DNA from 2 places in the Fructilactobacillus carniphilus genome. Region 2 is predicted to be linked to the other one. Evidence: riboswitches for the same ligand, from Rfam matches in the RefSeq annotation. Region 2 holds a riboswitch; the other holds the start of a gene.
The links. A riboswitch is a leader RNA that binds a small molecule or an ion and turns the genes downstream of it on or off. The one in region 2 is predicted to bind lysine.

Region 1 (7,264 bases), 400 kb from region 2:
GTTTGTCTTCCTTAGAGTAAATTCCCAGTAAGGTTTTCCAGGTTGAGTAATAACCGGTCCGCCCGGCCAGTACGTTTTTTTGCACTGTAGTCCGGTCGACCAGATTAAAGCTTTGAAAAATCATTCCAATTTTCCGTCGCATCCGCCGCAGTTGTTTCCCGTTCACCTTGGTAATGTCTTCGCCATCAACCAGAACCTGACCGTCAGTCACATCAATCATCCGGTTAATCGAGTTAAATAACGTACTCTTTCCGGCTCCCGACAATCCGACCACGGCCACGAATTCACCCTCGTGGACCGCAAAGTTAATGTCGTCTAATCCCTTGACCCCATTTGGGTATACCTTATTCACGTGTTTGAGTTCTAATACAGTTTTTGCAGCCACTAGTCTATCTCCCCTTATTCATCTAATCGTCCGACTTTGCGTAGGTATGTTCGCACAATGTCAAAGTCACTATCTTTAACTGGAACGTAGCCTTGGTGACTATAGATTTCGTAAATAATCTTGTGTCCCTTTTTCGATTTAGCAATTGTTTGAAAGGCATTGGCAATTTTCTTATCCCACTTGGGACTCATATCCCGGCGCACGGAAATCGTATCGTTCGGGATTGGCTTGGTTTTGTACAAAACCGAAGTATCCTTCATCACGTTCGGATCATCCTTGGCGGCAATCTTACGCGCCCCTTGGAAAACAAAGGCCGCATCGGCGTTGCCGTTGTAAACGGATAAGACCCCTTGATCGGCTCCCTTCACCGTGAAGGTTTTAATCCCGTTTTTGTGGATGTTAATCCCATGTTCCTCTAACTCCACCGCTGGGAAAATGTAGCCCGCCGTCGAAGTCGTATCTTGAATCGCAATCTTCTTTCCCTTCAAGTCGTTGAGGTTCTTGACTTTCCCATTCTTCCGGACCACGATCTCACCTAAATACGTGTTCGTGGGGATGTTAGTCACGGCTTCCGTTGAATCCGGACCGTACTTATACCGGGTGGCCTGCAAAATAGCTTTGACTCCGTAGTTTGCGTGGCCTAAAGCATAAGCAGTGGGCGCTAAAAAGGCCACGTCGGCCGTTTTAGAACCCAAGGCTTCCACCATCGAACTCCCGCTGGTAGAAACTACCACTTTAACGGGAATGTGCAGTTGTTGCTCCAGCATTTTTTCCAGTGGTTTCGCCCGAGCCTCCATCTTACCGGCATTGGAAGATGGATTAAATTCCACCACGAGCTTCTTGGGTTGGTAATTTTCAGCGTTTGAGTGTTTCTTACAACCACTCAGTCCACCTCCGACCATTAGCAGGACCAACGCCAATAATCCGAACTTTAATACCCTGTTGACCTTCATTACGCTCCTCCTCAAGTTAATAATGAACTCATTTTAGCACAATTTCACCGACAAAGGCAATACAAAATTCGATAACGTTCGTTTTTTACCGAACATTAGAGAATAACTTACTTTTTCATAGCCACAAAATAGCGATAATCCCGAATTTTCGGTAAACAAAAAGAGCGCCGTTCCGACGCTCTCCTGCTTAAAAGAGTTGTTGTTTGGTAATTTTCTTCATGCCGTGCATGTATGGTTGCAAGGCGTCCGGAATTGTCACCGAACCATCTTCGTTTTGGTAGTTTTCCAAAATGGCAGCAACTGTCCGGCCCACGGCTAATCCCGAACCATTCAGAGTGTGGACGTACTGTAATTTCCCGTTTTCATCCCGGTACTGAATGTGAGCCCGGCGAGCTTGGAAATCAGTGGTATTCGAACAACTAGAAATTTCTCGATAACGGTTTTGCGCTGGCATCCAAACTTCCAAATCGTGGGTCATGGCGGCCGTAAAGCTCATGTCACTCGAAGTTAACGTAATGACGTGGTAGGGCAAGCCCAATTTTTGCAGAGAACTTTCTGCTTGGTGCGTAATGTTTTCCAGGGCATCCCAGGACTCTTCAGGTTTCGTGAATTGCACCATCTCGACCTTGTTAAACTGATGCAACCGGATTAATCCCTTGGTATCCCGCCCGGCACTTCCAGCTTCGGAACGAAAGGCCGGGGTTAAAGCCGTAAACTTCACTGGTAGTTTGTCTGCGGGAATCACTTCATCACGATAGAAGTTCACTAAGGGAACTTCGGCCGTCGGAATCATGGTTAAATCACTATCAGCGATTTCAAAGCCGGCCTTGGTTTCCAAGAACTTCGGAAATTGTCCGGTCCCGTACATCGAATCCGAGTTTACCATGTATGGTGGTAAGACTTCCGTGTAGCCGGCCTTATCGTTTTCATCCAGGTAAAAGTTATAAACGGCTCGTTCTAGCATGGCTCCGGCCCCAAGGTAGTAAACAAACCGGCTCCCCGCTACCTTGGCACTGCGTTGAAAGTCCAAAATATCGAGATTTTCTCCGATTTCCCAGTGAGCCTTGGGCGTAAAGTCAAATTGACGGGGGTTTCCAACTTTACGTAATTCGACGGCCCCCTCCTCAGTTAAGCTAACTGGCACCTGGTCGTTCGGAATGTTGGGTAAGTGGGCCGCTACATCATGTTGTTCGGCTTCTACCTTTTCCAAGTCCTGGTCCAACTGTTTGATTTCAGCACCGACTTCCCGCATCCGTTTGATGGGAGCTTCGGCATTCTCTTTGTTGCGTTTTAATTGCGAAATTTGGTCCGAAACCTCATTCCGTTCGGCCTTTAACTGTTCGGTTTGCACAATTAAATCCCGTCGGTGTTGGTCTAATTCCAATAATTGGTCAATCGTTTCTGGACTTACGCCCCGGGTAGCCAGTTTTTCCTTAATCCAATCTGGTTTTTGCCGAATTAACTTAATGTCTAACATCGCTAGTAACCTCCTCGTGTTCGTTGCTATTTTTACGTATGAAAAAAGACCCCGCCCCACAATTGGGACGAAGGTCTTTATTCGCGGTACCACCCAAGTTCCTGACTGACTCTAGTCAGGCCCTCAACTTGATTGGTAACGGAATCACCGTGCAGGATTAACTGCCCTTAAAACGTAGCGGAAAATTCGAACGATGACTTTCACCAACCGTCATCTCTCTACGGTTCTACTAAAACTACGCCATTAGTTTTCGTTTTCTTTATTATACAATACTTACCCCAAAATTTGGGCAATTTTTTGATCAACCAAACGAAAAATTTGCTCCCGCGCTTGCTGATTTTCCACAAATTCCAGTTGATCACCGTCAATTTCTAGCTTGGGCGACAGGTCATACTGAGCAAACCACTGATCGTAACGCCGGTTAAGCTCCCGGTAGTAATCATACAGACTCGCATCGTGCTCAATCTGTTCATAACTCCGACCCCGTTTTTTAATCCGAGCTAACATGATTTCAAAGGAAACGTGCAGGTAGATTAAAAGGTCGGGAATCTTTTGGTAATCATCGGGAGATACTGGATCCAACATGTTGGCTAGTAACGAGTCGTACGTTTCTACTTCCGTCTTGGTAGAACGTCCCAGATCCGCATTCAAATGGAACAACAATGAGTCTTCAAATAAGGACCGGTCCATCACACTGTACCGGTTGTCTTTAGCCTCCTTAATTGCATCCAGTCGTTTGTTTAAAAAGTAGATCTGCAGCAAAAAGGCGTACTTTTGCGGATTCTGATAAAACAACGGCAGAATCTCGTTATCATCCACTGATTCATAAAAAGCGGGTGCGTTCCAATGTTCCGCCAACAGCGTGGTTAACGACGTCTTGCCCGCTCCAATTGGTCCCGATAAAACAATCATGGTGCATCCTCCATTGACACTGATTTACAAAGCACCTTCCATTGTAGCATTAATCCTGGTCCTTGTTTTCCTGACTTAAGTCCGCCGGAGCAACGTCAACCTGGTCCAATGGAATCAAATGCGTATGCTTAACCAGTTTGTAACCAATGTAGAGCGCCAAAACCAGCGGCACACTGATGTAGGTCACCGCAATCTGGAACCATTGACCGTGAACAAAGGCGCCCACGTCTTGACCAAAGATTACCACGATACACAAAATCAAACAGAGAACCGGTCCAAATGGGAACCAGGTCGCGTGATACTTCAGTTCATCGAGATGGTGTCCCTGGGCAATAAAGGCCCGCCGGAAGCGGTAGTGGGAAAGCGCAATCCCGAACCAGGCAATGAACCCCGTTAATCCGGAAGCCGCCACTAACCACAGATAAATCTGCGGACCCATGAAACTAGTTAAGAAAGTTAATAGCGCCACAGCGGTCGTAGCTAACAAGGCTAGGAAAGGAATTCCGCGTTTGGAAACCTTGCCAAACATTTTCGGGGCGTAACCCTCATCCGCCATGGAATAGAGCATTCGGGTCGAAGCATACATTCCGGAGTTCGCCGACGAAATCACGGAGGTTAAAATAACCGCGTTCATAACACTGGCCGCCGCCGCTAATCCAGCCCGTTCAAACACAATTGTAAAGGGACTGATTGAAACGTCACTCGCCGATGAACCTAGCAGGTCCGGACTCGTATACGGAATCACCGCCGCAATTACAAAAATGGCGAGGAAGTAAAAGAGAATAATCCGCCAGAACACTTCGTGAATGGCCTTGGGCACACTCTTGCGTGGATCATCAGCTTCTCCGGCCGTAATCCCCACTAGTTCAGTTCCCTGAAACGAGAACCCGGCAACCACAAACACGCTGATGATTCCCGGAATTCCGTTCACAAACGGTGCGTTCTTATAGGTAAAGTTGCTCAACCCGGTGGCGTGACCACCCATAATCCCAAAGATGGTTAAGAAGCCCACGATGAGGAAGATGATGATGGTAATCACCTTGATTAACGACATCCAAAACTCGGTTTCTCCAAAGGCCGACACGGCTAACGCGTTAATCACAAAGATTAGCGTTAACGCAATCGCACTCCAAATCCAGGCCGGGAAATGTGGGAACCAAAACGCCATGACTAACGAAACGGTCGAAACGTCGACCGCCACGGTAATCGCCCAGTTAAACCAGTAGTTCCAGCCCATCGCAAATCCCAATGCGGGATCCACGTACTTGGCCGCGTAGGTCGAAAACGACCCAGAAACCGGCAAGTTCGTGGCCATTTCTCCCAAACTAGTCATCAAGAAGTACACCATGATCCCCATTAAAATGTAGGCGACCAGGGCGCCTCCCGGACCAGCCTTACTGATGGCTCCTCCACTGGCAACAAACAAACCAGTTCCGATACAACCACCGAGGGCAATCATCGACACGTGCCGGGACTTTAAGCCCCGCTTCACGTGCTGAGTTACCTTTTCTTCTGCCATTCTTTTTCCTCCTCTTATATGTCGGATCCCATAGTTTGCAACTAAAAAGGGACCCTTCCTAATCCAGAAGAGTCCCCACTTTGATATTCGGGTTAGTCCGTTAAAGCGCTCCGCATCAAGTGCGACAGTCCTTGATTTCTTCAACCAAGGCCCAACCAACCCGGTTCCACCCGGCTAGTTTCGGCAACGTTCCCTTTCCAACTATTTCTTCGGAGTGGTCCCCTCCCTAGCTGTACTAATGAAAATTGCTCCTCTTCTTAGATTCTAAGTTATTTAATTCTTCCCCAGTATATGGGTTTCTGCATGGAATTGCAAATCGGCTGAAACTCCACCCCGGATCTGGCTCTGTTATACTAAGGTAAAATTACTAAAGGAGTGTTTCTGATGACCACCAAGCAGGCTTTACTGATTATTGACTATACCAACGATTTTGTTGCGGATGACGGAGCATTAACCCTGGGCAAACCGGCGCAAGTGGCTGAACCCGCCATTATCGACCTTGCCAACCAGTTCGTTGAACGAGGCGACATCGTCATCCTCCCCACTGATTTACACCAACAAGACGATCCTTACCATCCAGAAACTAAGCTCTTTCCCCCTCACAACCTTAAAGATACTTGGGGACGGGAATTTTACGGGCGGCTCCAACCCTGGTACAACGAAAACCAATCCAACCCCAACGTGTGGGAAATGGACAAAACCCGGTACAGTTCCTTTGCTGGGACCGACTTAGACTTGCAGCTGCGGGCCCGTGGCATCACCGAACTTCATTTAACCGGAGTTGCTAGTGACATCTGCCTGCTACACACTGCGGTCAGCGCCTACAACCTGGGTTACCAGCTGGTAATCCATCCTAAAGCAACCGCCGGCTTTTCGCCTGAAAACCAGGAATTCGCCCTACAGCACTTTCAAAATGCCCTCGGAGCTCGCATTGCAGATTAACTAAAATCAAACGTTCTTCTGGTTTAATGCGGAAGAGAGTTTTTTGCTTGATTTATTTAGATTCACGGTGCCAGCCGACCCATAAACTTAGCAATGCAACCGCTAGTAGAAACATCCCCAAATAACTAACCACATTCACCAGCTCCATTTTCGTAGTTAAGAGGCTTACTAGCGCAGACCCCACCGTCAAGATGACCGATTCAGAGAAAGTGGCTAACGAAAAAGCCGAAGCCCGGGTTTGTTCATAGGTCAACGTTTGCATCTGGTTTTCAAACAGCAAATGCCACATTTCAAAAACGATGTTAATGACGACCAAGCCAATCACAATAATAACGTGATTATGCAGTAAGAAAGCCGCAAAAAGTCCCAAACTAAGGATTTGCAACCCCATAATTAACGTGGGAGCGGAAATGAAACGCGTTAATCGTTCCACCACTAGCACCAAACCGGCAGCCACCACCGCTAACAACCCAAAGAGCACGGAAATCATCTGCGTGGAAAAATGCAGTTCTTGCAGAATTAAGGGACCGTATTGGTAGCTTAACGTCACGGCGGCCGCAGAACAACTCATGGCCACCACCAAGAAGCGAAATCTGCGTTCGTGAACTAAAAAAGCGGCAAAATTGTGCAGCACGCTTTTAAACGTAGGCGCTGAACTTTCTTGCAGCGCTTGCCCATCAATTCCCAAAACTAAGAATCCAGAAAGAACTCGAACTTCGATTGACAGTCCAAATAAGAGTGACCACGAATAACTCGCAATAATTCCTCCCGCTGCATTTCCGAGGGCCATTGCCAAAATGCCAACAAAGTTAAAGTAACCTAGAGCTTTTAAATACTGAGGTTGCTCTTCCTTTGCCACCGTTTCATACACCAAGGAAACGTCGGTTCCAGAAATTAACGCCAGTCCTAACGCAAACAAAATCATGCCCAGATAAATTAACCAGTGAATGGAAGGAAAAAAATACGTCGTGAGGTACAAAATACAGACCGTTTCTCCCATCAGCAAAGCCGCTTTATGCCCAATTCGATCTGAAATGACCCCCGCCGGAAACTCAAATGCGGCCTGTGCAATGGTA
Region 2 (7,264 bases):
CCCAGCGTTAAACTGCCCGAAGGTAATCACGCCGCCTTCGATCGGATCGACGCTCCGCGATACAATCGTTTGCACCTGTCCGATGAACTGACTGGCAGCGACAACCATGTCGTTCGCGAATTGTGGATAGGCCGCATGTCCCTGCGTCCCCGTAAAGTGAACGTCCACTTCCGTGGTCCCGGCAAAGAGAGTGCCCATCCGACAACCGATGGCACCAGCGGGAAGTTGGGGATTATCGTGTAGCCCGTAAAATTCGTCCGGTTGCCATTGCCCGGTAAAGAGGCCGTCTTCATACGCCAATTTCCCCCCGTTTTCACTTTCTTCGGCTGGTTGAAAGAAAAACAGCAGGTTGTCAGTTGGTTGTGCTTTTACAAACTGGGCCAGTACCCCCATGGCCACGGTCATGTGAATGTCATGTCCACAGGCGTGCATCCGGCCTTCGTGCTGCGACTGAAACGGCAATCCGGTATCTTCAGTCACCGGCAGGGCATCAATGTCCGTCCGGTACCCAATCGTCCGAGTTGGATTGCTTCCATGTAATAACACCATGATGGCGGTCGGTAACTGTTCCGGAACCTGCACCTCCGCGAAGTCACAGTCGGCCGTCAGAGCATCAATCTGCTTCATTAACAAGTCATGCGTTTGAAACTCGTGTAAGGCGAGTTCTGGAATCTGATGGAGTTCTTGATAAAGTTCGTGTAAATCCAATGTCATGGTTTAGCCCCGCAGGTCGTCTTCGAGTTTGGTCTTGTCCAAGGTCTTTTGGTTCACGTCTTTGACCTTCTTCGCCGGCATTCCGGCCACCACCGTGTAAGGAGCAACGTCTTCGGTTACCACGGCGCCAGCGGCCACTACGGCTCCCTTACCGACGTGGACGCCTTCGATTACCACAGCGTTAGCGCCGACTAACACGTCATCGTCAATTTGCACGGGTTTAGCACTAGCTGGTTCAATTACCCCAGCTAAAACGGCCCCGGCCCCAATGTGGGAGTGCTTCCCAACAATGGCCCGGCCGCCTAAGACCGCGCCCATGTCGATCATGGAATCGGCCCCGATTTCGGCCCCGATGTTAATCAAAGCACCCATCATGATCACGGCGTCTTTGCCAATCTTAACCTGATCTCGAATGATGGCTCCTGGTTCAATCCGGGCTTCAATGTTCTTGGTATCTAACAACGGCACGGCTGAATTCCGACCGTCGTTTTCAATTTCGTAGTCAGTAATGTGGGCATCGTTAGCGGCTAGGAATGGTTTGACGTCCTTCCAGTCTCCAAAGATTACCCCGGTTTGATCGTTTACAAATGCGCGAAGCGAAGCCGGAAACTCGATGGCGGCAAGGTTCCCTTTGAGGTAAACCTTCACGTTCGTTTTCTTTTCTGCGTTTCCAATAAATTGAATGATTTCTTGTGCGTTCATTTCAGCCATGTTTTTACTCCTTCATTAAATGTTTAGGTTAGTTTTCATCAAGGGCAACGTCTAAGTGCGTCAAGTCCGCTAACGTTTCGCGTTTCACCACGACCCGAGCCTGGCCGTTTTCAACGAAGACCACGGCGGGACGTGGATTCCGGTTGTAGTTGGAAGCCATCGAGTACCCGTAGGCTCCGGTTGCTAGTACGGCAATCACGTCGCCTGCTTTGACCTCGGGAAGGTGCGCATCCTTCACCAGGATGTCTCCCGATTCACAGTACTTACCAGCCACCGTGACCGTTTCGGTCTTTTCGGGATGGACATTGTCGGCAGCCACCGCTTCGTAAGCCGCACCGTACAGGGCGGGGCGAATGTTATCGCCCATTCCGCCGTCGACCGCTACGTACTTGCGAATTTCTGGAATCGTCTTTTGCGATCCGACCCGGTAAAGACTCACGCCGGCGGGTCCGGCAATTGAACGCCCCGGTTCGATCCAGACCGCTGGTAACGGCAAGTTGTTGGCTTCCGTTTCTTCCTTCAAGGTCGTTAAAATCTGTTCCACAAATTCTTCTGGCCGAATCGGGTGATCGTCATCCGTATACTGGATTCCAAAGCCCCCACCAACGTTCACCACCTGGGGCGTGTAGTTAAACTCGTCGCGCCACCGCTTCATTAACTGCACCAGTTTCTGGGTTTCAATCTTGAAGCCGTCGGTCGCAAAAATTTGCGAACCAATGTGAGAATGAACTCCCTGCAGGTGCATCCGCGGTTGGTCTAACACTAGTTGCAGCGCTTGGTCCGCTTGGCCGGTCAAGAGATCAAAGCCAAACTTACTGTCCTGTTGACCGGTTTGGATGAATTCGTGGGTGTGGGCCGAAACGGCCGGAGAAACCCGTAGCATCACGTTAATTTCCGCGTCTTCTTCCTCTAGGACCTGGGCTAACAATCCAATTTCGTAGAAGTTATCGAGCATAATCGTACCGACGTGATGGCGGACGGCCATCTGTAACTCCTCGTAGGATTTGTTGTTCCCGTGGAAGCTAACTTTCTCCATTGGGAAATCCGCTTTGATGGCCGTCGCCAATTCACCGGCCGAAACCACGTCAATGTGCGCGTGTTCCTGGTTAACCACCTGGTACATGGCGACACAGGCAAAGGCCTTGCTGGCGTAACTAACTGCATAGTCCATGTGTTGTTCTTCAAACACCCGGGCAAAAGCCCGAATCTGGTGGCGAATCTTGGCCACGTCATAGACCTGCAGCGGGGTGCCAAATTCATCCGCAAGCTTGGTGGCGGGGATACCGCCGATTAATAATTGATTATCCTGAACTTCATCACTACTTAACATTCTTTTTCCTCCTCAATCGCTATAACCAAACAAAAAGGGCCTTTCGGTACGGAAGCTCCGTCCAAAAGACCCTATTGTCGCAGGTTAGAATCGATTTTATGAATAGCTCCCCGGGAACTGAATCCCGACAGTCCGCAGTCTCTTAAACTACGTCCCAGTTATCTAAGGTCCATCTCCCCTAGCACTTCGGCACGAAACCCTTTCCCTAGATTCTAAGCTGGATGGCAGCTCCCCTAAGTACTCTTGTCCTGTGCGACCTCTATTTGATTTGTTTCCAGCATAACGAAAAAGCCCCCAGACGTCAACCTCTTGCTAGCTTCCTGACTTAAATTTCTTTATTTCTATATAGAGTTTGCCAAAAACGTCCGTTATTGCGCATAATTAAGTTGCACAATTAAAAAAATGATGATAGTTTCACTAGTAATCCAACCAACGAGGTTAAATAACTTATGAAAGTAGTTAAATTTGGAGGCAGTTCGTTAGCGGACGCCACCCAGTTCGAAAAAATCATCCAAATTATCCAACAAGATCCAGAGCGGCGCGCCATTGTGGTTTCAGCTCCTGGAACCCGTTTTAAAGGTGACATCAAGGTGACAGACTTGCTGATTCAGTATTCAGAAGCTGTGAAAAACCAGGTTGCTGTGGCCGACCTGCAAGCAGAAATCATTGCCCGGTATCAAAATATTGCCGAACATTTTAACGTACCGGCCGCCGTCATGGACCACATTCAAGCAGTCATTCGGGACTTAGCTACTCAGACTTATCCAGATTACGCCCACCAACTGGCAACTTTTAAGGCTCACGGTGAGTATCTGAACGCCTACCTGTTAAGTCAGATTCTAATCAAGCTCGGACTTCCCGCCCAATTCATGGATCCTAAAGAAATCGGCTTTAACGTGGCTGGTCCTGTCAACGATGCCCACGTTACAGATGACACTTACGACCATCTTGCTACCTACCGAGACAATCCCGACTACCTGGTTTTTCCCGGCTTCTTTGGAATGAACGAGGCTGACGGAACGATTGCGACCTTCTCGCGGGGTGGGTCTGACATTACCGGTTCGATTGTCGCCAAGGGGCTGCACGCCGAAGTTTACGAGAACTTTACGGACGTCAACGCGATTTACTCGGTTGATCCTCACATTGTTTCCCAACCCAAGGGAATCCAAACGATGACCTACCGGGAAATGCGGGAACTATCCTACGCCGGATTTTCCGTCTTTCACGACGAGGCGTTGCTTCCGGCCATCGATGCTCAAATTCCCATTAACGTCAAAAATACCAACCAACCGGATTTGCCCGGAACCTTGATTGTGCCGGAAAAGGGCTTTAAACCGAAGGGCTTTATCACCGGGGTGGCCAGTTCAAAGGGCTTTTCTGCCCTCTACCTGCACCGCTACCTGCTCAACAAGGAAGTCGGTTTTACCCTGAAACTGCTTCAAATTTTGTACAAGTACGGGATTTCTTACGAACACATGCCATCTGGGATTGACGATTTAACCATCATTTTTGACAACCAGCAACTGACCCCACAAAAGGTCAAGGCGATGTGCAACGACATCAGAAACGAACTCCATCCTGACCAGTTAGAATGGATTGACCATTATGCCATCATCATGATTGTCGGCGAAGGGATGCAACTGAGTCCCAACACAATTGAAAAAATCATTCGGCCCCTGACCGACCACAACATCAACATTCACATGATTAACGAAGGGGCTTCCAAAATCTCGATTATGCTGGGCACCGATGAGGCTGATGCCCAAAAATCGGTCAAGCTCATCTACCAGCACTTCTTTGATAACAACCGGATTTTTAATTACTAACAGGAGATCTTAATTATGCCAACTTTACGCAAAGTTCATGGCTCTGAAAATCGCTTTTTCATCTTGGATCGGACTCAATTCGATCCCGAACCAACGCTCAACCAAATTTCACGGTTAGCCGTGCAACTAAAACAAAGTGACGACGACCGTTTTAACGATATCGACGGCATCCTAGTTGTTGATTACTCCGACCATCCGGGGTGTGCCGGCAAAATGACGGTGGTTAACGCTGACGGAAGTATTGCTTCCATGTGTGGAAACGGCTTACGGACGGTGGCTCGCTACCTCGCCGAACAAAGTGGTCAAACGAAATTTTTAGTCGAAACCCAAGACGCTGATTTACACGTGGAACAAGCCGAAACGTTAGCACCAGAAGTGCCAGCGTTTGGGGTCGAAATTGCCCCAGTTCGTTTCAACGCGGCTGCCTTTCCGTTTGCAGAACTTGGCGGCGACACGGTCTTAAACCGGCCGTTGCCCCAACTTGCCCCAGACCTCGATTTTACTGCGATTGCAGTTCCTAATCCCCACTTGATTAGTTTCATGGACCACGAAACCTTAACCGGTGGCTTACAAGCCCAATTAGGACCTTACTTAAACGGGCAAAACCCGTACTTTCCTGACGGAGTAAACCTCAACTTTGCCGAAATTCTGGGTCAGGACGAACTCTTCGTCAAGACCTACGAACGGGGCGTCGGCTTCACCAATGCCTGTGGAACCGGGATGACCGCTACCAGTCTCGCCTACGTCTTAAATCACGACCAGGGTGACTTTGACCATGTCGTGACCGTTTACAATCCGGGTGGAATGGTGAAGGTTCACGTGGCGCGGACTGGTCAAAATTACGCGCTGCGCTTAATTGCCAACGCCACCACCCTCGGCAACTGGACCATTAGCGATAACGCCCTCTTGAACGGTCAATTTGACCAAGGTGATTACCAACCCACCACGGAAGAAACGGCTTACCAAAATTGGGTCAAAGCACTGCAAACTAACTAAAACCAAAAAACTCGTCTTCTTCGTGGAAGGCGAGTTTTTTAATTGAAGTCATTTCACTTTACTTACTAAAAATAAGTAGATATAATAAGATTATTCAAAATACATAAAGGAGTTAAACATTATGACAACTGTAAACGTAATCTTAGGAAGTGTCCGTGAACCATCGATGGGAGAACGCCTCTTTCAATACCTGCAACGCAACCAAACCGAGTTAGAAAAGGCTAGCAACGTCAACTTAAAATTCTTAAAGGTCAGTGACTACCAGCTAGACCCTTATACAGAGGCCCTACCACCAATGGGAACGCCTGATTATCCCACTGGTTTAGCGGACAACGCCCAACGGTGGGTCGAAGACGTTTCGGCTGGTGACGGGATTTTGCTGTTAACCCCCGAATACGACTACTCGGTTCCGGGAGCTTTAAAGAATGCCTTTGACTACCTGGGAACGGGAGTTAGCGATACGCCGATTCAAACGATTAGTTACTCAATGGGTTCGTTTGGAGGGATTCTCGCTTCCATGGCTTGGTTACCAGTTTTCCAAGTGCTGAGCTTGGTCAGTGTGCCACGCAACCTCAACCTTCGTTTCATTCAAAACATATTTACGGAAACCGGTGAACTCAACCCCGACTTAGAGGCTAGCGAACAACAATACTACGCCGAAAAGATTACACAAACGGTCCAAAACATCGCTAATTACGCTATTAAACTTAAATAAATTGCATTTCAAAAAGGCCATGAAAATTCATGGTCTTTTTTAGTGGCTTGCTTTTTATATTATACGATGTATAATATTACTGAAAGTAAAGGAGCTGATAATCATCGCCATTCAAATTAGTTCAGAAGTGCTGGAGGGAATCGTTTTAGCCCTCCTGTCCCAAGAAGATTATTACGGCTATGCCCTGACTCAGGGTGTGAAAAAATTCATTCCCATCTCTAATTCAACCCTTTATCCGATTTTACGGCGGTTGAAAAAGGAAGAATGGGTTACCACCTACGATCAGCCGTTTGACGGTCGCAACCGTCGTTACTACCAAATTACAGTTGCGGGCCTCGCCCAACTCGAAAAGGTGAAAGCCGACTGGAACCACCATAAACAGATTGTCGATCAGGTCTTTAATAATCAAATGCCAAAGGAGGATGATGAATAATGCCAACGGACCAAGAACAATACATTACGGAGCTAAAATACTACCTCAAAACGATGCCCCAAAAGGAACGCGATGATGCCACCACTTACTATCTGGAGTACCTTAAAGACGGTGATTTAGTGAACTACAAAGACATCGTAGAAAACCTGGGAACGCCCCGCCAGCTAGCCCGGCAAATCACCGCTAACTACACGATTTCTGAAGACGAGAAGCAACCTAAAAAAGAAGGCAGCGTCAACCACAACGTTAAGCTAATTGTGACAATCTTAGCCGCCATTGCTTCTCCAGCGTTGCTAGGGATTGCCGGCTTTATATTGTTGATGCTGTTCATCTTCGTCTTTACCATCGGTGCGCTCCTTTTTGCCGCACTTTTTGCGGCCGGACTCTTCATTTGGCTCGGAATCACAACCATCTTTAGTAAGGGGATAATTGCCCTAAGTATCCTGGGATTAGGATTAATCATTCTGGGAGTCCTACTGATGATTCCGTCGCTTGTCTACTTCGTGGTCCGCTTTATCATTCAAATTGGAGCTAATTGG

Region 1: linked by a shared signal. The riboswitch ahead of M3M37_RS00460 (amino acid permease) and the one ahead of lysA (diaminopimelate decarboxylase) in region 2 are both predicted to bind lysine.

What each region holds. Positions count from the first base shown of each region.
Region 1 covers NZ_CP097121.1:92,245-99,508, reverse strand. The annotation lists gene phnC (phosphonate ABC transporter ATP-binding protein) at 1-385, opposite strand, end outside; gene M3M37_RS00475 (phosphate/phosphite/phosphonate ABC transporter substrate-binding protein) at 400-1,338, opposite strand; gene serS (serine--tRNA ligase) at 1,526-2,815, opposite strand; gene M3M37_RS00465 (deoxynucleoside kinase) at 3,089-3,727, opposite strand; gene M3M37_RS00460 (amino acid permease) at 3,777-5,246, opposite strand; lysine riboswitch at 5,342-5,510, opposite strand; gene M3M37_RS00455 (cysteine hydrolase family protein) at 5,631-6,188, shown strand; gene M3M37_RS00450 (MFS transporter) at 6,241-7,264, opposite strand, start outside.
Region 2 covers NZ_CP097121.1:1,187,897-1,195,160, forward strand. The annotation lists gene M3M37_RS05990 (N-acetyldiaminopimelate deacetylase) at 1-714, opposite strand, end outside; gene dapD (2,3,4,5-tetrahydropyridine-2,6-dicarboxylate N-acetyltransferase) at 718-1,425, opposite strand; gene lysA (diaminopimelate decarboxylase) at 1,454-2,755, opposite strand; lysine riboswitch at 2,851-3,025, opposite strand; gene M3M37_RS06005 (aspartate kinase) at 3,205-4,581, shown strand; gene dapF (diaminopimelate epimerase) at 4,597-5,577, shown strand; gene M3M37_RS06015 (NADPH-dependent FMN reductase) at 5,699-6,292, shown strand; gene M3M37_RS06020 (PadR family transcriptional regulator) at 6,396-6,725, shown strand; gene M3M37_RS06025 (DUF1700 domain-containing protein) at 6,725-7,264, shown strand, end outside.